DNA from 2 places in the Burkholderia sp. BCC1977 genome. Region 1 is predicted to be linked to the other one. Evidence: riboswitches for the same ligand, from Rfam matches in the RefSeq annotation. Region 1 holds a riboswitch; the other holds the start of a gene.
The links. A riboswitch is a leader RNA that binds a small molecule or an ion and turns the genes downstream of it on or off. The one in region 1 is predicted to bind thiamine pyrophosphate.
Positions count from the first base shown of each region.

Region 1 (7,321 bases):
TCTGCGGATGCAGCGCGGTCGGCATGTCGATGCTTTCGTAGTAGTCGTCCGCGCATTTGAAACCGACGAATTTCGCGTGCGTATCGGCGCCGGCACGTGCCAGGAACGCGCCGAACGGCGTGCCGCCCCACCGGCCGATCGCACTCCACCCTTCCACGCAGATATGCCGCGTGATCTGCTCCGCGTGCGGCAGCGCGTACAGCTCGTCGAGCGTCCACACGCGCTTGCCCGTCACGCGGCCCGACAGCACGAGCCGGTACGTCGATGCGTCGACGTGCGGCACCTCGTCGATGCCGTAGTACGCATTGAACGGGAACGGCCGCGTGATGTCGGCTTCGGTATAGGTCGGCGCGAGCCGCTCGCCGCTGAAGAGCCATGCCTGAACGCGATCGTTCATGCGCGACACCTTCTCGAGGAACGTATTGACCGACGCGTCGTCCTGCAGCGTGCAGCCGGTCAGCATCGTCAGCCCGCCGAGCGTCAGGATGCGCCGGTTGAACAGCCGCCGCGACGGCATCTCCAACTCGCGGCGCACGTCGAGCTCGAGCGACTTGCGATCGAGCGTCCAGCGCGAAACGTCGCGCTTGTATTCGGATTCCGACATGATGATTTCCTTCACCCGGAGTTGACCGGTCAGCGCCCGCGCAGCATCGCGAGCAGCGAGCGCGGCACCAGCAGCGCCATCGCGACATGCATGAAGAAGAACGCGACGAGCAGCGACATCGCCCAGAAATGCACGACGCGCGCGTTGTCGTAACCGCCGAACAGTTCGCGCAGCAGCGGAAACTGCACCGACTTCCAGATCGTGAGCCCGGACAGCACCAGCACGATCAGATCGACGATCGCGACCAGGTACGCGGCACGTTGCACCGCGTTGTAGACGCTCAAATCGTCGTGCGCGAGCCGGCCGCGCAACGCGGCGCGCACGTCGCGCCACACGGACGCCGGCGTGACGGGCAGCATCTTGCGCGCGAGGCGCCCGGTCGCGATCGACATCGTCAGGTAGAACAGCCCGTTGCCGACGAGCAGCCACATCGCCGCGAAATGCCATTGCAGCGCGCCGCCGAGCCAGCCGCCGAGCGTGATGCCGTGCGGAAACACGAACGGCGGATAGATCGGCGACGCATCGTAGATGCGCCAGCCGGACAGCACCATCAGGATGGCCGCGAGCGCGTTGAGCCAGTGGCTCATGCGCACCCACAGCGGATGGATCGGGCGCGCGGGCGGCGTGGCGGCCGCGCGCCCGGTGGCGGGAACGGTTTGCATGATGAAGACTCCCGGAACGCGTCGACGAGACGAGACGAGATGAGACAAAACGAGACGCGGGCGGGCGGCCGTCGTCCAGCACACGCGCCGGCCGCGCGCCCTGCCCGGCTCCGTCAGTTCGACGGCGCCATCTTGTCGCCCGACGGCTTGCCCATCTCGTCGTGCGACATCGCGTCCTTCTTCATCGCATGCTTCTTCATGGCGCCCTTCTTCATCGCGCCATCCTTCGCCATCGCATCGTGGCCCATTGCATCCTTCGCCATCGCGTCGTGGCCCATCGCGTCCTTCGACATCGACGAACCGTTTTGCGACATCGCATCGTTCTGCGCATACGCACCCGTTGCGAGCGTGGCGAAAGCAGCGACGCAGGCGGCGATCAGTACGTTTTTCATGACATCTCTCCAAAACATGGTTTTAAGGAGCCGAATAGACGGACGACGTCGCGGGAAATGACAGCCGCTGCGGAATTATTTTTTTGAGGTCGCGCGAAGGCGCGCCATGTTGCACCGCGTTTGCCCCGCCTCGCCGCTGTCGGCCGAGCCATGGGGCCGTGCGGCGGCGACGCGCGCTGCCATTTCGACGGGCCATCGTACCGCCCGCCATGCTGCGGCCGCACCGGGGCAGCCGATCCTCTCCCGGTTGAAACCGCCGCCAAGCCAGTGTATCGTGTGCGCTGCTAACGCGGGGGTCCTGCAATGCGCTCGGTCAAACAACCGGCATTGCGGGTGAGAAATACCCTTTGAACCTGATCTGGATAATGCCAGCGCAGGGAAGCGTACGGATTTCGCCGCCATCCTTCTGACGAAATCCGCCGCCTCACCAAGCCTCGTCTCCTGCTTAGCTCGAGCCCCACATTCGTCAAGGGCTCCGGGCAAGCGCCGCAGCGCCTGTCCGGCGCTCACACAGGAGATTGCATGAACGCCAATCCGAAGTTTCTGTCTGCCGACGCCCACGTCGATGCCGCCGCCGTCGCGCCGCTGCCCAATTCGCGAAAGGTTTATGTAACCGGCTCGCAGCCCGACATCCGGGTGCCGATGCGTGAAATCACGCAGGCCGACACCCCGACCGGCTTCGGCGGCGAAAAGAATCCGCCGATCTACGTGTACGACACGTCGGGCCCCTACACCGATCCGGACGCGAAGATCGACATCCGCGCGGGCCTGCCCGCGCTGCGCCAGCGCTGGATCGAAGCGCGCGGCGACACCGAAGTGCTCGACGGCCTGTCGAGCCGGTACGGCCTCGAGCGCGCGGCCGACCCGGCCACCGCCGACCTGCGGTTCCCGGGCCTGCACCGCAACCCGCGCCGCGCACAGTCCGGCAAGAACGTCACGCAGATGCACTACGCGCGCCAGGGCATCATCACGCCGGAGATGGAATACATCGCGATCCGCGAGAACCAGCGCCGCGCCGAGTACATCGAGAGCCTGAAGTCGAGCGGCCCGAACGGCGCGAAGCTCGCCGCGATGATGGGCCGCCAGCACCCGGGCCAGGCGTTCGGCGCCGCGGCCTTCGGCGCGAACGCGCTCGCCGAGATCACCCCCGAGTTCGTGCGCGACGAAATCGCGCGCGGCCGCGCGATCATCCCCGCGAACATCAACCACCCGGAATCCGAGCCGATGATCATCGGCCGCAACTTCCTCGTGAAGATCAACGCGAACATCGGCAACTCGGCCGTCACGTCGTCGATCGGCGAGGAAGTCGACAAGATGACGTGGGCGATCCGCTGGGGCGGCGACACGGTGATGGACCTGTCGACCGGCAAGCACATCCATGAAACGCGCGAGTGGATCATCCGCAACAGCCCGGTGCCGATCGGCACGGTGCCGATCTACCAGGCGCTCGAAAAGGTCAACGGCAAGGCCGAGGACCTGACCTGGGAAATCTTCCGCGACACGCTGATCGAACAGGCCGAGCAAGGCGTCGACTACTTCACGATCCACGCGGGCGTACGCCTGCAGTACGTGCCGCTCACCGCGAACCGGATGACGGGCATCGTGTCGCGCGGCGGCTCGATCATGGCGAAGTGGTGCCTCGCGCATCACAAGGAAAGCTTCCTGTACGAACACTTCGAAGAGATCTGCGAGATCATGAAGGCGTACGACGTGAGCTTCTCGCTCGGCGACGGCCTGCGTCCCGGCTCGATCTACGACGCGAACGACGAAGCGCAGCTCGGCGAGCTGAAGACGCTCGGCGAGCTCACGCAGATCGCGTGGAAGCACGACGTGCAGGTGATGATCGAAGGCCCCGGCCACGTGCCGATGCAGTTGATCAAGGAGAACATGGATCTCCAGCTCGACTGGTGCAAGGAAGCGCCGTTCTACACGCTCGGGCCGCTGACCACCGACATCGCACCGGGCTACGACCACATCACGTCCGGCATCGGCGCCGCGATGATCGGCTGGTTCGGCACCGCGATGCTGTGCTACGTGACGCCGAAGGAACACCTCGGGCTGCCGAACAAGGACGACGTGAAGGAAGGGATCATCACGTACAAGCTCGCCGCGCACGCGGCCGACCTCGCCAAGGGCCACCCCGGCGCGCAGGTGCGCGACAACGCACTGTCGAAGGCACGTTTCGAGTTCCGCTGGGAAGACCAGTTCAACATCGGCCTCGATCCGGACAAGGCACGCGAATTCCACGACGAGACGCTGCCGAAGGATTCGGCGAAGGTCGCGCACTTCTGCTCGATGTGCGGCCCGCACTTCTGCTCGATGAAGATCACGCAGGACGTGCGCGAGTTCGCGGCGCAGCAGGGCGTGTCGGAAAGCGAAGCGCTGAAGAAGGGGATGGAAGTCAAGGCGGTCGAGTTCGTGAAGACCGGCGCCGAGATCTATCACCGTCAGTAAGTCGCCAAGCGAACGCGGCGGTCCGCACGGACCGCATCGTGGCGCACCGCACCAGGCCCGCTTTCGAGCGGGCTTTTTTGCGTGCCCGCGCATGCCTTGTGCCTGCCGGCGCAAGGGAAACAATTGATTACGAAACCGTCCGAGCCTTAACAAGTCCTTACAGCAGCCCCGCAGGACGGCAGGTAGATTGGGTTCATGCACGGCCGCCATGCGGCCGTGCGACCTCCGTTCACTACCACAAGGACAACGATCATGAATGCTTCGATTCGGCGTTTTGGGGTATGCGCGCTGCTCGTCGCGACGGTGGCCAGCCTCTCGGCCTGCGATTCGATGACTCGACGCCAGCGCGATACGGCAATCGGTGCGGGTGTCGGCGGCGTCGCCGGCGCGGCGATCGGCGGCAACGCGCTGTCGACGCTGGGCGGCGCGGCAGCCGGCGGCATCATCGGCAACCAGGTCGGCAAGTAAGCCGGCCCGGTGCCCGCCTGCCGCGCGACGCGCGGCACGTTTCGACCAGACGGCGTTTCCGCGGTGCGGAAGCGCCGTTTTCGCATCCGGCGGCGGCGTTCGCCGGGCGTGCCGGATCCATCTGCGGAAATGATCCGTTACCGTTTTGCGCACCTTGTCATCGCCGCGCGGCCTAAGCTTAAGCATCTGCCGATTGCCGGCGCCGCCGGAGAATCATCATGAACAGGACCCTCGTCGCCGCGGCGCTCGCGTGCGCGACACTCGCCGGCTGTTACTACCCTTACGGCTACTATCCGTCCGGCTATTACGCGGCGGCGCCGGTGCAGCCCGCGCCCGTGTATGTCGACCCCGGCCCCGCGTACTACTATCCGGCCCCCGCCTATGCCCCGGCATGGGGAGGTTACTGGGGCCCCGCGCTGTCGCTGAACTTCGGCTTCGGCGGACGCGGACGCGGCGGCTGGCACCATCACTGAACGGAAGCACCGGCCGCCCGGCCGGTTCGCCCCCGCGGCGAACGGATTTCCCGTTTCTTGCCGCTTCTTTCCGTTTCTTGCGCGTCTTTCCGTTTCTTGCCGTTTCATCCGATCGTGAAACGACGGCGCGGAAACGGGGTGTAAGATTCATCACATCCCGTCCCCTCGCCCGCCACGCCCGATGTCGCCCAAGAACGCCCTTCTGCTGACCGTCCTCGCCGCCCTGTGGGGCGCGTCGTTCCTGTTCATCCGGATCGGCGTCGCCGACTTCGGCGTCGCACCGCTGATGGCGCTGCGAGTCGGTATCGGCGCACTGTTCCTGACAGGCCTCGCGCTCACGCGCTTCAAGCCGGCCGACCTCCGTGCGCGGCTGCGCCAGCACGCGTGGCCATTGTTCGTCGTCGGCGTACTGAACTCGGGCGCACCGTTCTGCCTGTTCGCCTTTGCCGAACTGACGCTGTCGGCCGGCGTGACGTCGGTGATCAACGCGACGACGCCGCTGTGGGGTGCGCTGGTCGCCTACCTGTGGCTGAAGGACAAGCTGTCGCTGCCGCGCGCGCTCGGCCTCGTGATCGGCTTTGCCGGCGTGCTCACGCTCGTATGGGATCAGATCGCCAACGCACACGGCAGCACCGGCGCCAGCGCGACCGCGCTGGCCGCCGTCGCCGCGCTCGGCGCGACGCTGCTGTACGGCATCGCGGCCAACTATACGAAGCGCAAGCTCAGCGGCGTCGATCCGCTCGTCAACGCGACCGGCAGCATGATCGGCTCGACCGTGCTGCTGCTGCCGTTCGCGATCGCGACCTGGCCGGCCGCAGCCATCAGCTCGCATGCGTGGGGCGCCGTGCTCGCGCTCGGCATCGCCTGCACGGGCATCGCGTATTTCATCTTCTTCTACCTGATCGCGCATGTCGGCCCGGCCCGCGCGATTACCGTGACGTTCGTGATTCCGGTGTTCGGCCTGCTGTGGGGCGCGCTGTTCCTCGGCGAACATGTGTCGGTCGTGATGATCGAAGGCTGCGCGATCGTGCTCGTCGGCACCGCGCTTGCGACCGGCGTGATCAAGCGGATTCCCGGGCTTCGCCCGCGCGGCGGCGAAGCGGCCTGAGCGGCGGGCACCGCCGGCACCCCGCCCATGCGGGTTGCCCGCGACGCGCCGGCCGCCGATCCGCGCGCGTCGCCCATCGACCGGTGCGCGACGGCGCATGCCGTTTTTCACCTGATGCCGATGGCCCCGCGCGATAGCGCAGCCGCCCGGCTTTCCCCCGTTTTCCTGCTCTCCCGCATTGTTCGCACGCAATGCACGCGGCACACGCGGCGCTGTCGCCGCATGCACGACCGGCGCCCTTGCGTGTCGCGCGCGTCCGGGCGGACAGCCCCGTCCGGACGTCGGTGTAGCGTTTGCGTCTGGAGTTACCCTGATACGCGCGCCACGCCATTCCCGTTACACTCGTAGCACTCATCCGCAGAAGGCGGTTACGATGCGCCACGTTCGTTCGCGTCCACTTGTGCGTGCGACGGCTTCTGCGTGGCGCGCACGATACCGCCCCCCCGATCGCCCCAGGGCACCGTTGACATGAAGCCCTCCCGCGACCTCTCGCTCGATTCCCTGCTCGAACGCCTCACGCCGACGCCCAGCGGCTGGATCGCCACGTATCGCGACACGACGCTGCGCAGCGTGTTTCAACCCGTGCTGTCGATCACGCACAAGCGCGTGGTCGGCTATGAAGCGCTGCTGCGCGTCGTGGAAGAGAACGGCACGCTGGTTTCGCCGGTCGCGCTGTTCGACAAGACGCGCGCCGCTGCCGATGCGTTGCTGCTCGACCGGCTCGCCCGCTGCCTGCATACGGCCAACTTCGTCACGCAAGGCATCGGCGACGGCTGGCTGTTCCTGAACGTGACGCCGCGCGTGCTCGATTCCGGCCTCGTGCAGCGCGAGTTCGTCGAGGCGCTGTGCCGTCATTTCGCGCTGCCGCCAAACCGCATCGTGCTGGAAGTCGTCGAACAGCCGTCGCGCGACGAAGCCGCGCTCGCCCGCACGATCGACATGATCCAGCATCGCGACTTCCTGATCGCGATCGACGATTTCGGCACCGGGTTCTCGAATTTCGACCGCGTGTGGCGTGCACGGCCCGATATCGTCAAGCTCGATCGATCGCTCGTCGAGCGCGCGACCTGGTCGGCCGAGGATCGCCGGATCATGCACCACCTGGTATCGATGCTCCACCAGGCCGGCGCGATGGTGCTCGCCGAGGGTGTCGAAAGCGA
Region 1 covers NZ_CAJPGQ010000021.1:41,456-48,776, reverse strand. Annotated here, with positions in the region: gene U5771_RS18615 (molybdopterin-dependent oxidoreductase) at 1-604, opposite strand, end outside; gene U5771_RS18610 (cytochrome b/b6 domain-containing protein) at 634-1,266, opposite strand; gene U5771_RS18605 (pentapeptide MXKDX repeat protein) at 1,380-1,658, opposite strand; TPP riboswitch at 1,940-2,056, shown strand; gene thiC (phosphomethylpyrimidine synthase ThiC) at 2,181-4,112, shown strand; gene U5771_RS18595 (glycine zipper 2TM domain-containing protein) at 4,365-4,580, shown strand; gene U5771_RS18590 (hypothetical protein) at 4,799-5,053, shown strand; gene U5771_RS18585 (DMT family transporter) at 5,235-6,161, shown strand; gene U5771_RS18580 (EAL domain-containing protein) at 6,630-7,321, shown strand, end outside.

Region 2 (7,321 bases), on a different contig from region 1:
CCCTGCGCGAGCACGCCGCCGTTGGCCAGAAAATACACGTAATCGGCGATCGCGAACGATTCCGGCACGTCGTGCGTGACGAGGATCGACGTCGCGCCGAGCGCCTCGTTCAGCGTGCGGATCAGGTTCGCGGTGATGCCGAGCGAGATCGGATCGAGGCCCGCGAACGGTTCGTCGTACATGATGAGCTGCGGGTCGAGCGCGATCGCCCGCGCGAGCGCGATGCGGCGCGCCATCCCGCCCGACACCTCGGACGGCATCAGGTCGCGCGCGCCGCGCAGGCCGACCGCGTTGAGCTTCATCAGCACGAGGTCGCGGATCAGGTCGTCAGGCAGGTCGGTGTGTTCGCGCAGCGCGAACGCGACGTTCTCGAACACCGACATGTCGGTGAACAGCGCGCCGAACTGGAACAGCATGCCCATCTTGCGGCGCAGCGCGTACAGGCCGTCGCGCGTCTGCGCGCCGACGTCGGCGCCGTCGAACAGCACCTGGCCGCGGCGTGCACGCACCAGGCCGCCGATCAGGCGCAGCACGGTCGTCTTGCCGCAACCCGACCCGCCCATGACGGCGACGACCTGGCCGCGCCCGAAGCGCATGTTCAGGTTCGACAGGACGAGGCGGTCGCCGTAGCCAAAGTCGACGTCGCGAAGTTCCAGCAGGGTCTCGGTAGGAGTGGGGCTCACGGAGCTGACAGTCCTTTTACGCAGAACGCCGAATTATAGGGCCTGCATTGGAATGATGTCGTGACGCCGTTCCGGGCCCTGCGGTCAATGATTGTCAAATTGTCGGGCAAAACATTGCTGCAACGCAACAATGGCCGCCCGATAATCGATCGCGCCCGTGACCGCACTGACGACCGCGACGCTGCCGACGCCCGTCGCCAGTACGTCCGGCAACGCGTCGAGCCCCACGCCGCCGATCGCGACGAGCGGCGCCCGCCCCCCCGCGAAGCGCGCATAGCGGGCGATCCGCGCCAGGCCCTGCGGCGGTGCCGCGACCGCCTTGGTCGCGGTCGCGTACACGGGGCCAAGCGCCAGATAGCTCGGGCGCTCGTGCAACGCCCGCAACATCTCGTAATAACCGTGGCTCGACAGTCCGAGCCGCAGGCCGGCGCGCGCGATCGCGGCCAGATCGGCCGTTTCCAGGTCTTCCTGCCCCAGATGTACGCCGTACGCACCCTCTTCTACCGCGATCTGCCAGTGATCGTTGATGAACACGCGCGCATCGGGATAGCGGCGCCCTGCCGCGACCGCACGCGCGACTTCCTGGCGCAACGTGTCCGGGCTCGCGTCCTTCACGCGCAGTTGCACGGTCCGCGCGCCGCAATCGAGCACGCGTTCGACCCATTCGGCATTCGGGACAACCGGATAAAGGCCGAGTTGCGCGGGGCACGGCGGGAATGCCGGCTCGGGCGCGGCGGCCAGGCCGGCGACACGCGGAAACCGTGCGGCGTCGACCGGCCACGCATCGGCGTCGCGCGTTTCGTCGCCGTCGCGCCACGCCAGCGCGAGCACCAGCGCGTCGATCGGCGCGAAACCGCACTCGAGGAACGCCGCGAGCGCCGCGATCCAGTCGTCGGCAAGCGGATGCGCGGCTTCCAGCGCGTGTCGCACGCCCGCGGCATGCAGCGCAGCGCCCTGCTCGTCGAACTCGATCGCGACCGCGTCCGGCGATGCGGGGCGCGATGCGGCCGACGCGCGCGCCTGCGCGGCACGGTCGCCGGCCGACACGATCAGCACGTCGCCGTCGGCCGGCACGTCGGGCGCCGCGACGCACAGCCGCCACCGCGTCGAGCCGGCCGGCCAGTCGCCCAGGCGGGCGCGAATCCGCTCGGCCGCTTCGGCCAGCTCGTCGGCCGGCGGCCAGAAGGCATCGGCGAAGCGCGCGCTCATGCGCCGCCCCCGTCCTGGTGCCAGAACGGCATCCCGACGACCGGCGTGCTCGCATGCGCGGTCTCGCGCGCATCCATCGGCCCGGCGAGGTAGGCCGCACGGCCGGCCTCGACGCCCTGCGCGAACGCGCGCGCCATGATCTCCGGGTGCGTGGCCTGCGACACGGCCGTGTTCAGCAGCACGCCGTCGAAGCCCCATTCCATCACCTGGCATGCGTGCGACGGCACGCCCAGCCCCGCGTCGACGATCAGCGGCACGTCCGGCAGCCGCTCGCGCAGCACGCGCAGCCCGTACGGGTTCACGACGCCCTTGCCGGTGCCGATCGGCGCGCCCCAAGGCATCAGCGCCTCGCAACCGGCGTCGAGCAGGCGCCGGCCGATCACGAGATCCTCGGTGCAGTACGGCAGCACCTTGAAGCCGTCCTTGACCAGTTGCGCGGCCGCGTCGATCAGCCCGACCGGGTCGGGCTGCAGCGTGTAGTCGTCGCCGATCAGCTCGAGCTTGATCCAGTCGGTGCCGAAGACCTCGCGCGCCATGTGCGCGGTCGTCACCGCCTCGGCGACGGTCTGGCAGCCGGCCGTGTTCGGCAGCAGCGGCACCGCGTGACGCTTGAGCAGGTCGAAGAAGCCGGCCTCGGCGGTACCGCCGGTCATCTGGCGGCGCAGCGCGACCGTCACCATTCCGGGGCGCGACGCGGCGATCGAATCGGACAGCGACTGCAGCGACGGATAGCGCGACGTGCCGAGCAGCACGCGGCTTGCGAAGGTTTCGCCGTACAGCGTCAGCGCGTCGGCGGAAGTGAGGGACGTCATGTCGTTTTCCTGGAAGAGCGGGGGCGAACCGGCGGCGCTCAGCCGCCCGCGACGGGGTGCACCACGTCGAGCTTGTCGCCCGTCGCGAGCGCACGCGCCGCATGCTGCGTGCGCGCGACGAAATTGCCGTTCAGCGCGACCGCGTACGGCGGACGCGCGCCGTACGCGGCAAGCGCGTCGGCCACCGTCGCGCCGTCGGGCAGCGTCAGCGTCTGTTGGTTGATCTGGATATCCATGAGGCTTGATCGAATTCGGTCGGCGGCGCGCGTCAGGCCGGCTGGCGCGCGTCGTCGCGGTGATGAAGGAGCGTCGGCCAGCGCGCGGCATCGCGCCACGCGGCGAACGCGTCGGCATCGGCGAACGTGCCGCCGAGCGCCGCTTGCGCGAACGCGACCGCCGCCTGCGCGACTTCCGGCGCGATCATGAAGCCGTGCCGGTACAGGCCGTTGACGGCAAGCGTCGTCGCGCCATCCCAGATCACCGCCGGGCGGTGATCGGGCAGCGTCGGGCGACATTGCGCATTCAGTTCGAGGATGCGCGCCTCGCCGAACGCCGGGTGCACGGAAAACGCCGCGCTCAGCAGTTCGAGCGCCGAGCGCACGCTGACGGGCGACAGGTCCTCGCCCTCCACCTCGGTCGCGCCGATCACGTACAGGTCGTCCTGTTTCGGCGCGATGTACAGCGGGTAGCGCGGATGCAGCAGCCGCACGGGCCGCGTGAGCCCGATGCCGGGCGCACGCACGCGCGCGACTTCGCCGCGGATGCCGCGCAGCGCGGGCAGCGCGGATTTCGCGCCGAGCCCGCGGCAATCGATCGTGAAATGGGCGTCGGGCCGGTTCGCGTCGTCGATCGTCGCGTGCCAGTGCAGCTCGACGCCGCGTTGCGCGAGGCCCGCCGCGAGTGCGCGCAGCGCCTGCCGGTTGTCGAGCTGTCCTTCGCGCGGCAGCATCAGGCCGCGCGCGAAGCGCCCCGCGAGCGCGGGCTCGGCCGCGTCGACCTGCGCGCCGGCCAGCGCGACGAAGCCGCCGTCGAACAGCTCGGCCGGCGCGTTCGCGCGCACGCGCCGCTCGAACAGCGGCGCCTCCGCGCGATCCGCGTGATGCCAGACGACGAGCGTGCCGTGATGCTGGAAGAACACCGGTTCGGGCAGTTCCGCGAGCCATTGCGGCCAGCGCGCGAGCGATGCGGCGCCGAGCTCGGTGATCAGCAGCTCGGCACTCGCCGCCTCGGCGAGCGGCGCGAGCATCGCGGCCGCGACCCACGCGGCCGACTGCTCGCCGTCCGGGCCGCCGCGCTCGTACAGCGCGACGCGATGCCCGTCGCCCGCGAGCCGCCAGGCGATCAGGCGGCCGACGAGGCCGCCGCCGATTACCGCGAAATCCGGCCGGGAAGCGTGGAGGTTCATCGCGCGCCCTCCCCGCGAACCGCGCGGGCACGTTCGACGGACGTCGATGCACGCGCACCGTCCCGTGCGGACGCACGCGACAGCGGATCGGGAACAGCGCAAAAGACTGAAGATTGAGCGGTCATCATTCCTTCCGTAACGCGCAACGCGCGTACCCAAAAGGACGAAACCGGCAGCAAAGGCCGGCCGGGCGGGACTCGGGCGCTGACCATGTGGGATGGCAGCCAGCGCGGCCCGGCGGGATCAGAAACTTCCCTCGCCGGTATTACCCGGATCGGGTGCGAAGGGTCTTTCTCAGCCTCGCCGCGTCGCCCGGAACTGTCCGTCGGCCGCGCTCGAAGCACCCCTGTTTCGTCGTCGGCCATTAGACCATAAAAGCGGAAAGCGCCGCAAACTGTCCCCCTTGCGGCAAATTCGCCGTCGCGTCGCGCCGCTCTGGCACAATGCCCGCAGGCCGGCCGCGCAAGCGGCCGGTTGCCGCGTCACCGCCGGCCTTAAGTGCCGTTTAAGACGCGCGGGCCACCATCCGGACGCCCGCCGTCAGTCGGCACCTCGTCCCGGCATGCCGTATCGCGGCGCGCGGCCGGCTTCGCCCGGCCCGCGCGCCGGCTACTCATCAGGAAGCACATGACCCAATCGATCGATCCCGTCCGCTCCGCCTCCGACGCGCCGCAGGACGAGCGCCCGGTATCCGCATGGAGCCTCATCAAGCCCTACTGGGTGTCGTCCGAATGGAAAATCGCGTGGGGGCTGCTGGTCACGATCATCGCGATCAACCTCTGCGTGGTCTGGATCAACGTCAAGCTGAACAAGTGGAACGCGCAGTTCTACAACGCGCTGCAGTCGAAGGACGTCCACGACTTCCCGAACCTGCTGATGCAATTCTCCGCGCTCGCGTTCGGCTTCATCATCCTCGCGGTGTACGGCCGCTACCTGCGCCAGATGCTCGGGTTCCGCTGGCGCCAGTGGCTCACCGACCGGTTTCTCGACCAGTGGCTCGGCGATCGCGCGTTCTACCGGATCGAACGCGACCGCCTCGCCGACAACCCCGACCAGCGGATCACCGACGACCTCCAGTCGTTCGCGACGACGACGCTCGCGCTGTCGCTCGACCTGCTGTCGACGGTCGTCACGCTCGTGTCGTTCATCACGATCCTGTGGTCGCTCGCCGGCGCGCTGACGGTCTCGCTCGGCGCGACGCCGATCACGATCCCCGGCTACATGGTCTGGGCGGCGGCGCTGTACGCGGTGGTCGGCTCGCTGATCATCCAGAAGGTCGGCCACCCGCTCGTGTCGATCAACTACCAGCAGCAGCGCGTCGAGGCCGACTTCCGCTTCGGGCTGATCCGCGTGCGCGAGAACGCCGAGCAGATCGCGTTCTACGACGGCGAGAAAACCGAGACCGGCAACGCGCAGAGCCTGTTCATGCGCATTCGCGACAACTGGTGGCGCGTGATGAAGTACACGAAGCGCCTCACGTTCGTGCTGAGCTTCTACGGACAGATCGCGATCATCTTCCCGCTCGTCGTCGCGGCGCCGCGCTATTTCGCGGGCGCATTCTCGTTCGGCGTGTTGATGCAGATCTCGTCCGCGTTCGGCACCGTCAGCGATTCGTTCTCGTGGTTCATCAACAGTTACTCGACCCTCGTCGAATGGCGCGCGACCGTCAACCGTCTGCGTGAATTCAAGCGCGTGATGGGCACGTCGCACCTGAAGGAAAGCCTGTCGCCCGCGACCGAGCACGGCGGCATCAACCTGCACTACGTCGATGCCGCCAAGCTGTCGACGTCGTCGCTGAAGCTCGCGCTGCCGAACGGCAACACGCTCGCGGACATCGGCAACGTGACGATCGAACCCGGCTCGCGCTGGCTCGTGATCGGCAAGTCGGGTTCGGGCAAGAGCACGTTCATGCGCGCGCTCGCGGGCCTGTGGCCGTTCGGCGACGGCGCGATCGACGCGCCGGTCGGCGCGCGGATGATGTTCGTGCCGCAAACCAGCTACTTGCCGATCGGCACGCTCAAGGCCGCGCTCACCTATCCGGCCGCGCCCGACGCGTTCACCGACGACGCATGCCGCGACGCGCTGCGCGCGTGCCGCCTCGAAGACTACGTCGAGCGCCTCGGCGAGACCGGCCACTGGACGCGCGTGCTGTCGCCGGGCGAACAGCAGCGTCTCGCCGGCGCGCGCGTGCTGCTGCACAAGCCGGACTTCCTGTTCCTCGACGAGGCGACGAGCGCGCTCGACGCGGACAACGAAGCGCGGCTTTATCACCTGTTCGCCGAACGGCTGCCGAAGGCTGCGATCGTCAGCATCGCGCACCGCGAGTCGCTGGCCGCGTTCCACGTCGGCACGATCCATGTCGAGCGCGTGAACGACAGCGACAAGGTCGCCGCGTAACCGCAAAAAAGGCCGGCGCATGCCGCGTCGGCCTTCTCTTCTTCGTCCTCCCCGCCTTCCCGCTACGCCGGCCCGACCGGCACCGACACGATCGGCACATGCGACACGCCGTCGTGCGACACCCGGCTTTCAAACAGCGTCAGCGCGACGAAACGCAGCGCGACCGGTCGCCCGGTCGCGCCGCCGTGCGCAGGCTGCCCGTCCGCGTCGCGCGGCAGCCGCGCGAGCGTGACGTGCGGCCGGAACGGCCGGCGGTCGGCCGGCACGCCCAGTTCGCGCAGCAGCGCGGACAAGCCGGCATTCAACGCCGCGCAGGCGGGATCGGGCGCGAGTTCCGCGACGATCAGCCGCGCGCGCGGCAGGCTCGGCCACCACGCAATCCGCTCGACCGGCTGCAACGGCAGCGCATGCGCGGCCGCGAGCGCCGGCAGGCGCGCGGCCAGCGCGTCGCAACGCGCGCGCTCGATCGCGCCGATGAACGCGAGCGTCACGTGCAGTTGCGCGGGCTGCGTGCGCCGCGCGCCGCGGGTGACCGGCAACGCGTGCAGCGCGTCGCGCGATGCCGTATCGGGCATCAGCGCGACGAACGCACGGAGCCGGTCGCCGTTCATGACTCGCGCACCGTCACGCGCACTTCGGCCACCGCATCTGCCACCGCTGCGGCCGATGCCGGACGCTGCGGCAGCGGACCGTGCTCGCCCCACACGTCGGCCGGCAGCACGTGTGCGAGCGCGGGAATCGTGTTGCGCGTGAACACCGGATCGGCAATCCCCTGCGCGCGCTGGCGGCGATAGTCGCGCCACGCGGCATGCGCA
Region 2 covers NZ_CAJPGQ010000038.1:27,559-34,879, reverse strand. Annotated here, with positions in the region: gene U5771_RS26230 (ABC transporter ATP-binding protein) at 1-683, opposite strand, end outside; gene thiE (thiamine phosphate synthase) at 768-1,892, opposite strand; gene U5771_RS26220 (thiazole synthase) at 1,889-2,704, opposite strand; gene thiS (sulfur carrier protein ThiS) at 2,743-2,940, opposite strand; gene U5771_RS26210 (FAD-dependent oxidoreductase) at 2,973-4,109, opposite strand; TPP riboswitch at 4,344-4,467, opposite strand; gene U5771_RS26205 (ABC transporter ATP-binding protein/permease) at 4,737-6,506, shown strand; gene thpR (RNA 2',3'-cyclic phosphodiesterase) at 6,569-7,117, opposite strand; gene U5771_RS26195 (alanine/glycine:cation symporter family protein) at 7,114-7,321, opposite strand, start outside.
Region 2: it holds a riboswitch for thiamine pyrophosphate, as region 1 does, so the genes downstream of both, U5771_RS26210 (FAD-dependent oxidoreductase) here and thiC (phosphomethylpyrimidine synthase ThiC) in region 1, are expected to answer to the same signal.